One region of the Kitasatospora sp. NPDC002227 genome, then DNA from elsewhere that is predicted to be linked to it. Evidence: predicted binding sites of a transcription regulator. Region 1 holds the regulator's gene; each other region holds the start of a gene.
The links. Region 1 encodes HrcA, which represses chaperone genes, less so after heat shock. Its sites were predicted from a motif close to TTNGCACTCNGNNNNNCNGAGTGCNAA; they were not measured.
Positions count from the first base shown of each region.

Region 2: groES (co-chaperone GroES) is a predicted target of HrcA. The motif match lies at 1,246-1,272, and genes of this name have one in related genera.
Region 3: ABT095_RS33385 (FmdB family zinc ribbon protein) is a predicted target of HrcA. The motif match lies at 2,206-2,232, and genes of this name have one in related genera.

Region 1 covers NZ_JBEOWY010000008.1:230,021-234,111, reverse strand. Annotated here, with positions in the region: gene htpX (zinc metalloprotease HtpX) at 1-895, opposite strand, end outside; gene hrcA (heat-inducible transcriptional repressor HrcA) at 1,124-2,155, shown strand; gene dnaJ (molecular chaperone DnaJ) at 2,226-3,371, shown strand; gene ABT095_RS10455 (16S rRNA (uracil(1498)-N(3))-methyltransferase) at 3,447-4,091, shown strand, end outside.
Region 2 covers NZ_JBEOWY010000007.1:215,720-219,810, reverse strand. Annotated here, with positions in the region: gene ABT095_RS09265 (polysaccharide deacetylase family protein) at 1-46, shown strand, start outside; gene ABT095_RS09260 (class I SAM-dependent methyltransferase) at 43-1,209, opposite strand; gene groES (co-chaperone GroES) at 1,416-1,721, shown strand; gene groL (chaperonin GroEL) at 1,828-3,459, shown strand; gene ABT095_RS09245 (LysR family transcriptional regulator) at 3,611-4,091, shown strand, end outside.
Region 3 covers NZ_JBEOWY010000058.1:13,809-17,899, forward strand. Annotated here, with positions in the region: gene ABT095_RS33375 (potassium/proton antiporter) at 1-488, shown strand, start outside; gene ABT095_RS33380 (MFS transporter) at 822-2,120, shown strand; gene ABT095_RS33385 (FmdB family zinc ribbon protein) at 2,256-2,570, shown strand; gene ABT095_RS33390 (hypothetical protein) at 2,776-3,174, shown strand; gene mscL (large conductance mechanosensitive channel protein MscL) at 3,205-3,621, shown strand; gene ABT095_RS33400 (hypothetical protein) at 3,698-3,901, opposite strand; gene ABT095_RS33405 (sigma-70 family RNA polymerase sigma factor) at 4,033-4,091, opposite strand, start outside.

The DNA.
Region 1 (4,091 bases):
CCAGCTGCGCCAGCCGCTTCTCCAGCGACGGGTGGGTGGACATCAGCTGGCCGGCGGCCTCCCGGGCGCTCAGCGCCGGGGCGAAGTAGAAGGCGTTGTAGGCCTGCGAGGCGCGCAGGTCCTTGCTGGGGATGGCGGCGATCTGGCCGGTCACCTTGGTGAGGGCCGAGGCGAGGGCGCTGGGCCGCCCGGTGAGCTGGGCGGCGGCGCGGTCGGCGGCCAGCTCGCGGTAGCGGGAGAGCAGCCGGGTGAGCAGGAAGCTGATCGCGTAGACCACCATGCTGACCAGCGGGATGACCAGCATCGCGATGGCCGCGTTCTGGTCGTTGCTGTTGCGGTTGTTGCCGCCGAACATGCCGCCGTAGAGGGCGATCCGGGTCATCATCCCGGCGAGCACGCCGAGGAACCCGGCCACCGTCATCACCGCCACGTCCCGGTGGGCGACGTGGGAGAGCTCGTGGGCGAGCACGCCCTCCAGCTCCTCGGGCTCCAGGCGCCGCAGCAGGCCGGTGGTCACGCAGACCACGGCGTTCTGCGGGTTGCGGCCGGTGGCGAAGGCGTTGGGCATGTCGTTGTCCGCGACGGCCACCCGGGGCTTTGGCATGTCGGCCAGGGCGCAGAGGCGGTCAACGGTGCCGTGCAGCTGCGGGTACTGCTCCGGGGTGACCTGGTGGGCGCCCATCGCCCGTTCGGTGATCTTGTCGCTGAACCAGAACTGGGCCACGAAGAGACCGCCCGAGATCAGCACGATCAGCGGCCAGGCCCCGCGCAGCAGGACGATCAGCACTCCGGTGAAGCCGACATAGAGCAGCCCGATGAAGAACATGGTCAGGACCATCCGGCTGGTGAGACCGCGGTCCGGGGCGAAGCGGGAGTGCTGGGGTGACGCCGACATCACTGCTCCTTCTCCGAGAAGTGCACAGATATCACTGTCTGTCTTCGATGCTGCCACCCCGCGACCCGCCGGGCACCGGCGAAGATCGGACGAGGATCACTCGGGCAGGCCGTTCCTGCGGTGGTGGGCGGGCCTTACACTGGCAGGTACGGTCCTGGCACTCTGCCTTCCTGAGTGCCAGAAGGAGTACCGACACCAGCTCAACGGACGAAGACGGAGGTGCGTGCCATGCTCAGCGAGCGGCCGTTGGACGACCGCAAGCTCGCGGTGCTACGCGCCATCGTGCAGGACTACGTCGGCACCGAGGAGCCGGTCGGCTCCAAGGCGCTGGTCGAGCGGCACAGCCTGGGTGTCTCCCCCGCCACGGTGCGCAACGACATGGCGGCGTTGGAGGAGGAGGGGTACATCCACCAGCCGCACACCAGCGCCGGGCGGATCCCCACCGACAAGGGCTACCGCCTGTTCGTCGACCGGCTGGCCGAGGTCAAGCCGATGAGCGCCCCCGAGCGCCGGGCCATCCGGCACTTCCTGGACGGCGCGGTCGACCTGGACGACACCGTCGCCCGGACGGTCCGGCTGCTCGCGCAGCTGACCAGGCAGGTCGCCGTGGTGCAGTACCCCTCGCTCTCCCGCTCCACCGTCCGGCACGTCGAGCTGGTCGCGCTGGCCCCGGCCAAGGTGATGCTGGTGCTGATCACCAACACCGGCCGGGTCGAGCAGCGGATGGTCGACTGCCCCGGCACGGTGGGCGAGACGGTCCTCGCGGACCTGCGGGCCAGGCTGAACGCCCGTGCGGGCGGCCAGCGGCTGCCCGACGTGCCGGCCCTCCTGGAGGACCTGCCGGCCGCCTTCGAGGCGCCCGACCGGCCGACCGTCACCACCGTGCTCGCCACCCTCTTCGAGACGCTCGCCGAGCAGAACGAGGAGCGGATCATGCTGGCCGGCACGGCGAACCTGACCAGGTTCGGCCATGACTTCCCGCTCACCATCCAACCGGTCCTGGAGGCCCTGGAGGAGCAGGTGGTGCTGCTGCGCCTGCTGGGTGAGACGCCCGACGCCGGAGTGACGGTGCGGATCGGCCGGGAGAACGACTACGAAGGACTCAATTCCACCTCGGTCGTGTCCGTCGGTTACGGTTCGGGCGACGAGAGCGTGGCGAAACTGGGCGTGATCGGCCCGACCCGGATGGACTACCCGGGCACAATGGGGGCGGTGCGTGCGGTGGCACGGTACGTGGGCCAGATCCTGGCCGAATCGTAGGAACCAACCGGGCCACCCGGCCCGGTGACCAGTCGCAGCACTTCAACAGGCGGAACAAGCGGAGCATTTGGTGGCCACGGACTACTACGCGGTACTCGGCGTCCGACGGGATGCGGGGCAGGACGAGATCAAGAAGGCGTTCCGGCGCCTTGCCCGTGAACTGCACCCGGACGTCAACCCGGACCCGAAGACGCAGGAGCGGTTCAAGGAGATCAACGCCGCCTACGAGGTGCTCTCCGACCCGGCCAAGCGCCAGGTCTACGACCTCGGTGGCGACCCGCTCTCCCCGAACGGTGGCGGCGGTGGCGCCGGGGGCTTCGGCGCGGGCGCGGCGGGCTTCGGCTTCTCCGACATCATGGACGCCTTCTTCGGCGCCGCAGCCGGCCAGCGCGGCCCGCGCTCGCGGACCCGCCGGGGCCAGGACGCCATGATCCGCCTGGAGATCAGCCTGGAGGAGGCCGCGTTCGGCACCACCAAAGAGCTCCAGGTCGACACGGCCGTCACCTGTACGACGTGTTCCGGCGAGGGCGCGGCCCCCGGCACCTCGGCGCAGACCTGTGACATGTGCCGCGGCAAGGGCGAGGTCTCCCAGGTGACCCGCTCCTTCCTCGGCAACGTGATGACCTCCCGCCCCTGCCCGCAGTGCCAGGGCTTCGGCACCGTCGTCCCGACCCCGTGCCCCGAGTGCGCCGGCGACGGCCGGGTGCGCGCGCGCCGCACCCTCACGGTCAAGATCCCGGCCGGTGTCGACAACGGCACCCGGATCCAGCTGGCCGGCGAGGGCGAGGTCGGCCCTGGTGGCGGCCCCGCCGGTGACCTCTACGTCGAGATCGCCGAGACCACCCACCCGACCTTCCAGCGGCGTGGCGACGACCTGCACTGCACGGTCACCATCCCGATGACGGCCGCGGCGCTCGGCACCCAGGTGCCGCTGACCACCCTGGACGGCGTCGAGGACGTGGACATCCGCCCGGGCACGCAGTCCGGCCAGTCCATCCCGTTGCACGGCCGGGGCATCACCCACCTGCGCGGCGGCGGCCGGGGCGACCTGATAGTGCATGTCGAGGTGCAGACCCCCACCAAGCTCGACCCCGAGCAGGAGGAGCTGCTGCGCCGCCTGGTCCTGCTGCGCGGCGAGGAGCGCCCCTCGGGCACCTTCGCCCCCGGCCAGCAGGGCCTGTTCTCCCGGCTGAAGGACGCCTTCAACGGGCGTTGATCCTTGCTGTTCCGGGCCCCCGCACCGACTGCCGGTGCGGGGGCTCCGTTCGTCCGACCTGTACTGAGGAGTGCCATGACCGCGCCCGTGTTCGTCGTCGAGACCGAGCGGCTGGCGGGGGCCGCGCCGGGCGCGGTGCTCCGGCTGGACGGCCCGGAGGGGCGGCACGCGGCCGCCGTGAAGCGGCTGGAACCCGGGGAGGCCGTCACGCTGGCGGACGGCGCCGGGCGCGGCGTGCACGGGACGGTCGCGGCCGTGCACGGCAAGGACGCGCTGGACGTGCTTGTCGCCGAGGTCCGGGAGGAGCCGGTGGCGGCGGCCCGGATCGTGGTCGTCCAGGCGCTGCCCAAGGGCGACCGGGGCGAGCTGGCCGTCGAGACGATGACCGAGGTCGGCGTCGACGTCGTCATCCCCTGGGCGGCCTCCCGCTGCATCACCCAGTGGAAGGGCGACCGGGGCGCGAAGGCCCTGGCCAAGTGGCGGGCCACCGCACGGGAGGCGGGCAAGCAGGCCCGCCGGCTCCGCTTCCCCGAGGTGGGCGAGCCGATGACGACGCGTCAGCTGCTTCCGCTGCTCGGTGCGGCCTCCTTCGCGGCCGTCCTGCACGAGGAGGGCTCGCTGCCGCTGGCGGCGGCGGAGCTGCCGCCGGCCGGTGACCTGGTGCTGATCGTCGGTCCCGAAGGGGGCATCTCGCCGGAGGAGTTGGCCGCCTTCGCCGAG
Region 2 (4,091 bases), on a different contig from region 1:
GGGCTTCGCCGTGGCGCGCCTGGAGGACTACATCCAGGCCCCCTAGGCGGGCTGACCGAGCATCATGAGGTGGCCGTTGCCGAGGCGGCTCAGAATCACCGTCACCGTGTTCGGCCCGCTCGGCTTGAGCTGGCGGCGCAGCTCCTCGGGGGTGACGCCGATGCCGCGCTTCTTGATGACGACCGTGCCGACCTGCCGCTCGCGCAGCAGCGCCTTGAGCTTCTTGACGTTGTACGGGAGCACGTCGGTGAGCTCGTAGGCGTGCGCGAGCGGGGTCGGCACCAGCCGGTCGGAGGTCAGGTAGGCGATCATCGGGTCGATCAGCCGGCCGCCGACCGTCTCGGCGATCTCCGGCAGCAGCCGGGCCCGGATGGCGGCGCCGTCCGGCTCGTACAGGTAGCGGCCGACCGGGCCGGGCTCGGGGTCGGGCCGGGTGCCGCCCGCCAGGGTGTGCGGGCCGGGCAGCAGGGTGGCCCGGTACCGGCCCGGCGCGTCGGTGCCGAACCAGATGACGGCCTCCTTGACCTCGCCGTGGTCGGAGACCCACTCGGCCTCGGCCTCCTGGGGCACGGCCTCGTGCGGGATGCCGGGGGCCACCTTGAGGGCGCCGTACGGGGTGCGGCGGGCGGCCGCCAGGGCCCAGGAGAGCGGCGGCGAGTACGCCTCGGGGTCGAAGACCCGGCCCCGGCCGGTGCGGCGGGCCGGGTCGGTGAAGACGGCGTCGTAGCCGGTGACGTCGACCTCCGTGACGTCCGCCTCGCGGACCTCGATCAGCTCCGACAGGCCGAGGGCCGCCGCGTTGGCCTCGGCCACGGCGCAGGTCAGCGGGTCGCGGTCGACGGCGAGCACGGCGACCCCGGCGCGGGCCAGCGCGATCGCGTCGCCGCCGATCCCGCAGCACAGGTCGGCCAGACGCTTCACCCCGAGCGCGCCGAACCGCCGCGCGCGCCACTCGGCCACCGAGCGCCGGGTGGCCTGCTCGACGCCGTTCGGGGTGAAGTACATCGCGGCGGCGTCCGCGCCGAACTTCGCGGCGGCACGCTGGCGCAGCCGGGCCTGGGCGAGCGCGGCGGAGACCAGCTCGGCCGGGTGCTCGCGCCGCAGCCGGGTGGCCAGCGCCAGCTCCTGCCCGGGGTCGAAGTCACGCAGCTCGGCAAGGAGGCGCTGCCCCTGGTCGGTCAGCAGGGCCCGGAACGGTTCGATCTCCACGCGCCCATTGTCGCCGGAAGCGAAACGGGCGCGCCGTTGGCACTCTGGTTGACTGAGTGCTAACCGCGCCCTATGGTCGTTCCTGGCACTCCCCACCGGGTGAGTGCTAACGCGACCGAGTGCCCCTGACCCCCGCGACGGCAGGTGCCGGCAGGTCGCCCCTTACCTGAAGAACAACCCCGTAATCTCCGAAGGGGAACTCGGACGTGACCACCGCCAGCAAGGTTGCCATCAAGCCGCTTGAGGACCGCATCGTGGTCCAGCCGCTCGAAGCCGAGACCACCACGGCCTCCGGCCTGGTTATCCCGGACACCGCGAAGGAGAAGCCCCAGGAGGGCGTCGTCCTGGCCGTCGGCCCGGGCCGCTTCGAGGACGGCCAGCGTCTGCCGCTCGACGTCACCGTCGGCGACATCGTCCTGTACTCCAAGTACGGCGGCACCGAGGTCAAGTACAACGGCGAGGAGTACCTCGTCCTCTCGGCCCGCGACGTTCTGGCCATCGTCCAGAAGTAAGCGGCACCAGTCGTAACCAGCCCGCCCCGGATCTCTCTGTCAGCACTGACAAGGGGCCGGGGCGTGGTTGTTGGCTCACGTTTCGATCCCTAAGGAAGCATCAGACATGCCGAAGATCCTTCAGTTCGACGAGGACGCCCGCCGCTCGCTGGAGCGCGGTGTCAACAAGCTGGCCGACACCGTCAAGGTGACCATCGGCCCCAAGGGCCGCAACGTCGTCATCGACAAGAAGTTCGGCGCGCCGACCATCACCAACGACGGTGTGACCATCGCCCGCGAGGTCGAGCTCGACGACCCGTACGAGAACCTCGGCGCGCAGCTGGTCAAGGAGGTCGCCACCAAGACCAACGACGTCGCGGGTGACGGCACCACCACCGCCACCGTGCTGGCCCAGGCCCTGGTTAACGAGGGTCTGCGCAACGTCGCCGCCGGCGCCGGCCCGGCCGCCCTGAAGAAGGGCATCGACAAGGCCGTCGCCGCCGTCTCCGAGCACCTGCTCTCGGTCGCCCGCGAGATCGAGGGCAAGGACGACGTCGCCGCCGTCGCCTCCCTCTCCGCGCAGGACCCGCAGGTCGGCGAGCTGATCGCCGAGGCGATCGACAAGGTCGGCAAGGACGGTGTCATCACCGTCGAGGAGTCGAACACCTTCGGCGTGGAGCTGGGCTTCACCGAGGGCATGCAGTTCGACAAGGGCTACCTCTCGCCGTACTTCGTCACCGACGCGGAGCGTCAGGAGGCGGTCCTGGAGGACCCGTACATCCTGATCAACCAGGGCAAGATCTCCTCGATCCAGGACCTGCTCCCGCTGCTCGAGAAGATCCTGCAGGGCGGCGCCTCGCGCCCGCTGCTGATCATCGCCGAGGACGTGGACGGCGAGGCGCTCTCCACCCTGGTCGTCAACAAGATCCGTGGCACCTTCAACGCCGTGGCCGTCAAGGCCCCCGGCTTCGGTGACCGCCGCAAGGCGATCCTCGGTGACCTCGCCGTCCTCACCGGCGGCACCGTCATCTCCGAGGAGGTCGGCCTCAAGCTCGACCAGGCCGGTCTGGACGTGCTGGGCTCCGCCCGCCGCGTGACCATCACCAAGGACGAGACCACCGTCGTCGACGGCGCCGGTGACACCGAGGCCGTCGCGGGCCGCGTCGCCCAGATCAAGGGCGAGATCGCCAACACGGACTCGGACTGGGACCGCGAGAAGCTGCAGGAGCGCCTGGCGAAGCTCGCCGGCGGCGTCTGCGTCATCCGCGTCGGTGCCGCCACCGAGGTCGAGCTCAAGGAGCGCAAGCACCGCCTCGAGGACGCCATCTCGGCGACCCGCGCCGCGGTCGAGGAGGGCATCGTCGCCGGTGGTGGCGCCTCCCTCGTGCACGCCCAGAAGGTGCTCGACGGTGGCCTGGGCCTCTCGGGCGACGAGGCGACCGGTGTCGCCGTCGTCCGCAAGGCGCTCGCCGAGCCGCTGCGCTGGATCGCCCAGAACGCCGGCCTCGAGGGCTACGTCATCACCTCCAAGGTCGCGGAGATGGAGGCCGGTCAGGGCTTCAACGCCGCCACCGGCGAGTACGGCGACCTGGTGAAGGCCGGCGTCATCGACCCGGTCAAGGTCACCCGCTCGGCCCTGGAGAACGCCGCCTCCATCGCCTCGCTGCTGCTCACCACCGAGACCCTCGTGGTCGAGAAGCCCGCCGAGGAGGAGGCCGGCGCCGGTCACTCGCACGGCGGTCACGGTCACTCGCACTGACCTCGGTCGAACGGCTGAGCCTTCAGGCCCGGCTCGCACCCTGTGAGGGGTGGGAGCCGGGCCTCCGGCGTGAGGGGGCACCTCCCGGCCGAAGGCCGGGGGAGGATCAGGCCGGTTTTGTGGCGCTCAAAGTCTGGCTTATAACTGAGGCATGATCGAGGCCCGACACCTCCGAGTCCTCCGCGCCGTCGCCCGTACCGGGTCCTTCTCGGCCGCCGCGCGGGAGCTGGGCTGCACCCAGCCGGCGGTCAGCCAGCAGATGAAGGCGCTGGAGAAGTCCGTGGACACGCCGCTGGTGGTCCGCTCCGGGCGCGACATGCAGCTGAGCGAGGCCGGCAAGGTGCTGCTCAAGCACGCCACCGGCATCCTGGCCGGGCTCTCGGCCGCCGAGGAGGAGGTCGCGGCGATCACCGGGCTGCGCGCCGGGCGGGTCCGGCTGGTCTCCTTCCCGACCGCCAGCTCCACCCTGGTGCCGCCCGCTGTCGCCCGGCTGCGGGGCGCCCATCCGGGGGTGCGCGTGTCGCTGGTGGAGGCCGAGCCGCCGGAGTCGCTGGCGATGCTGCGCAGCGGCGAGTGCGAGGTCGCCCTCGCCTTCCGCTACCCCGACTCGCAGGGCGGCGCCACGCGCTCTG
Region 3 (4,091 bases), on a different contig from region 1:
GGGCCGGGCTGCGCGGCGCGGTGCCCATCGTGCTGGCCACCATCCCGCTGGTGGCGGACGTGCCGCAGGCCCAGGAGGTCTTCAACATCGTCTTCATCCTGGTCGTGGTCTTCACCCTGCTGCAGGGCCCGACCCTGCCGCTGGTGGCCAGGTGGCTGCGGATCGGCGAGGGCTCGATCGGGCAGGACCTCGGCATCGAGTCCGCCCCGCTCGAGCGGCTGCACGGCCAGCTGCTCTCGGTCTCGCTCGCGGCCGGCTCGAAGATGGCCGGCGTGGAGATCAGCGAGCTGCGGCTGCCCGCCGGGGCCGCCGTGACCCTGGTGGTGCGCGACGGCAGCAGCTTCGTACCGGACAAGGCCACCGTGCTGCGGGCCGGCGACGAGCTGCTCGTGGTCACCACCGAGGAGGTCAGCGAGGCGGCCGAGCGGCGGCTGCGCGCCGTGGACAAGGGCGGCAAGCTGGCGGGCTGGCTGCACGGGCGGTCGTAGGGCCCTGCGGGTGGTCGTGGGTTCTGCGGGTGGTCACCGTTGGTTCTCCGCCAGCTACGCGGGTAGCTGATTCGGTTCATGTGCGTCGCGCGACGTTCACCTTGCGTTCCTAGGCGGGATTGGGTGTTCCGCGCTAGCATGGTGATACAAGCTTCTGTACCTACCTGAACACCCGCTACATCTGTCTGATGCAGAGTTGGCGCGACCGCTCGGCGGCTGAGGTCCCGTTCCGGACCCGGTATCACCCCGGTCGACGCGCGAGAGGACGACTCTCGGCGCCGTCGGGGCCACCCACACCCCGTCCGCGCTACCAGGCAGCAGGAAGGACCGACCGTGACGGCCCCCGCCCCGGTCGAAACCCCCGCCCCCACCCGTGTCGGCTACGGTGCCCTGCTCCGCACCCCCGGCGCCTGGACGTTCCTGGTCCCCGCCTTCGCCGCCCGCCTGCCCTACGCCATGCTGAGCCTGGGCATCGTGCTGCTGGTCTTCGACACCCACGGCTCCTACGGCACCGCCGGTGCGGTCGCCGCGGTCTCCGCCGTCGCCCAGGCCTTCGTCGGCCCGCAGACCGGCCGGCTGGCCGACCGGTACGGCCAGGCCGCCGTACTGCTGCCGAGCGTCGCCGTGCACGCCCTGTCGGTCGGCGCGCTGATCGCGCTGGCGCTCGGGCACGCCCCGGTCTGGACGCTCTTCCTGGCCGCCGCCCCCGCCGGGGCGAGCGTGCCGCAGATCGGCGCGATGGTGCGGGCCCGCTGGGTGGCCAAGCTGTCGAGTGATTCCCCGCAGAAGCTGAACACCGCCTTCGCCTTCGAGTCCGTCACCGACGAGTTCACCTTCGTCGTCGGCCCGGTGCTCGCCACCGCGATCGCCACCACCGTCACCCCGGCCGCCGGCCTGATCGGCGAGGCCGCGCTGACCGTGCTCGGCGGCCTGGCCTTCGCGGCCCAGCGCCGCACCGCCCCCGCCCAGCACCCTCGGACGGCCGGCGCCGAGCGCGTCTCGGCGCTCTCCTCCCCGGGCGTGCGCCTGCTCGCGGGCTCCTTCCTCGGGGTCGGCACCGTCTTCGGCGCCATGCAGGTCTCCGTCACCGCCTTCGCGGAGGCGGTCGGCCAGCCGGGCGTGAGCGGCACCGTCTACGGCATCTTCGCGGGCGGCTCCATGCTGGCCGGCGTGCTGTACGGAATGGTCGCCTGGCGGCGCTCGGCCCGGCAGCGGATGCTCGGCAGCTACGCGCTCCTGGTGCTCGGCTGCTCGACCCTGTGGGCGATGCCCGACCTGACCGCGCTGGCCGTGGCCGGCCTGGTCTGCGGCCTGGCCATCGCGCCCACCCTGATCACCGGCTACACGCTGGTCGAGTCGCTGGTCGCCGACGGCGCCAAGACCGAGGCGTTCACCTGGCTGACCGGTGCGATCGGCCTCGGCCTGGCGGCCGGCTCCACCGTCGCCGGGCAGCTGATCGACGGGCACGGCGCCTGGGCCGGCTTCCTGGTCCCGATCGCCGGGGCCGGGCTCGGCCTGGCCGCGCTGATCTCGCTGCGGCACCTGCTGACGCCGCCCGCCAAGGCCGGCCGCACGGTGGCCCGGGGCGGGGCCGCCCAGGGCGCCCAGCTGGTGGGTGCCGCCAAGGGGTGAATCGCTCGGCCCGGCGCCGGGCGGGGGTATCTCACACCTGGGGCGCTGGACTCCGGGTGGCGGAATGCCGCATCATTGACCGTCGTTAGCACTCATCAGGCGAGAGTGCCAGGGGGAAGTGCAGGAGGAAGACAAGTGCCCACGTACCAGTACCAGTGCACCGAGTGTGGCAACGGCCTGGAGGCGGTGCAGAAGTTCACCGACGACGCGCTGACCACCTGCCCGGACTGCCAGGGGAAGCTCCGCAAGGTCTTCTCGGCCGTGGGCGTGGTCTTCAAGGGCTCGGGCTTCTACCGCACCGACAGCCGGTCCTCCTCGACCAGCTCGGTGAGCGCCTCCTCGGGCTCGTCCGGCTCCTCCGGCTCCTCCTCGGCCGCTTCGGCGCCCGCCGCCCCGGCCCCCGCTCCGGCGGCCTCCTCGAGCAGCACGGGCACCAGCTCCGCGAGCTGAGCACAGGCTTCACAGGGCCCGGCACCTTCTCGGTGCCGGGCCCTGTTGCGTGCTGTTTCACCCCTGCGGGTGACATGCGTTGTCCACAGCCCCGGGGTTATCCACAGGCTGGGGGTATTTCTGCCGGACCGGGGGCCTTCGGCGCACCCTGGTCCCGCGGGCCCGGCCGGGCCCGTGCCGGCCGACCGGAGGCGGTGCCCCAGCCATGACCAGCACTACGCAGTTCGGAGAGCGTCCCCCGCAGCAGCGGGCCCGGGCGGTGGCCCCCGATCCGGAGCCGGCCGTCCCACCCCGGCGGGCGGTGCCCGACTTCGCGCCGATCCGGCGCGGTGCGGGCGGGCGGCACCGACTGCAGCAGGCCGTCCGGCACCGACCGGGCGTGGTGGTGGCCGGGCTGCTGGCCGCCTCCACCTCGCTGACCGCCGGGCCCCTGCGGCACGGCCCGCTGCCACCGCTGCGGGCCTCCCCGGCGGCCGCCACGGCTGCCGTCACCCCCGCGCCCACAGCCCCGGAGGCCGGGTTCGCCCCTGGCGCCGCCCTGCTGCCGGGGGCGGGGAGCGGCCAGTCCGAGGCGTCAACCAGACGCCGTCGGATTCACCCGTGACCACTCCCGTGGTTCGTCGTTCAGCGCGGCATGAAGGGCTTCAAGGAATTCCTGCTCCGCGGCAATGTCATCGACCTCGCCGTCGCCGTCGTCATCGGCGCGGCCTTCACCAACATCGTCAACGCCTTCGTGAAGGGCGTCATCGACCCCATCGTCGGCCTCTTCGGAAGCGAGGACCTGGCCTCGTACTCGTCCTGCCTCAAGGGCCCCTGCGCCATGGACGAGACCGGCCACGTCACTTCCGGCGTCTACATCCTGTGGGGCTCGGTGCTGAGCGCGGCCCTGCAGTTCCTGATCACCGCCGCCGTCGTCTACTTCGCCCTGATCGTCCCCATGAAGCACTACATGGCCAACCGCAAGACCGTCGAGGAGGTCGCCGCCGAGGCGGAGGCCCAGGAGGTCGTGCTGCTCACCGAGATCCGCGACGCGCTGGTCCGGCAGGGCTGAGAGCCCGGCTCCCGCCCCCCGCCCGCCGTCCCTGCCCCCGTTCCCGCTTCTGTCCGCCGTCCCCGTCCCGGCCGCCTCACTCCCCGTGGTGCGGCGGCCGCTGGCTCAGGTACCAGTCCAGCCCCCGGCCGCCGGCGGCCGTGCCCTGGCCCTCGCCCCAGCCCCGGTCGGTGTCGTCACCGCTCTGCCGGTCCAGCGGGTCGCCGAAGACCAGCGCGGCCTTCTTCCGGGCCTGCTCGCCCTGGTCGGCCTGCTGCGCCGGTTCGTCCCGCTCGTTCATCCGTCCCGCTCCCACGTCCGTCCTGCTCCGACCCTCCCAGGGTAGGCGGCCCTCTCCCGCCGCCGGGAAACGGCGAGGAGCCCCGGCCAACCGCCAGGGCTCCCACCACTCCCGCTCGCCCCGCGCACCGGTCAGGCCGCCTCGAAGCCCGAGTGGTCCGCGATCTTCTTCAGCTCCGCCAGGGCGTGCT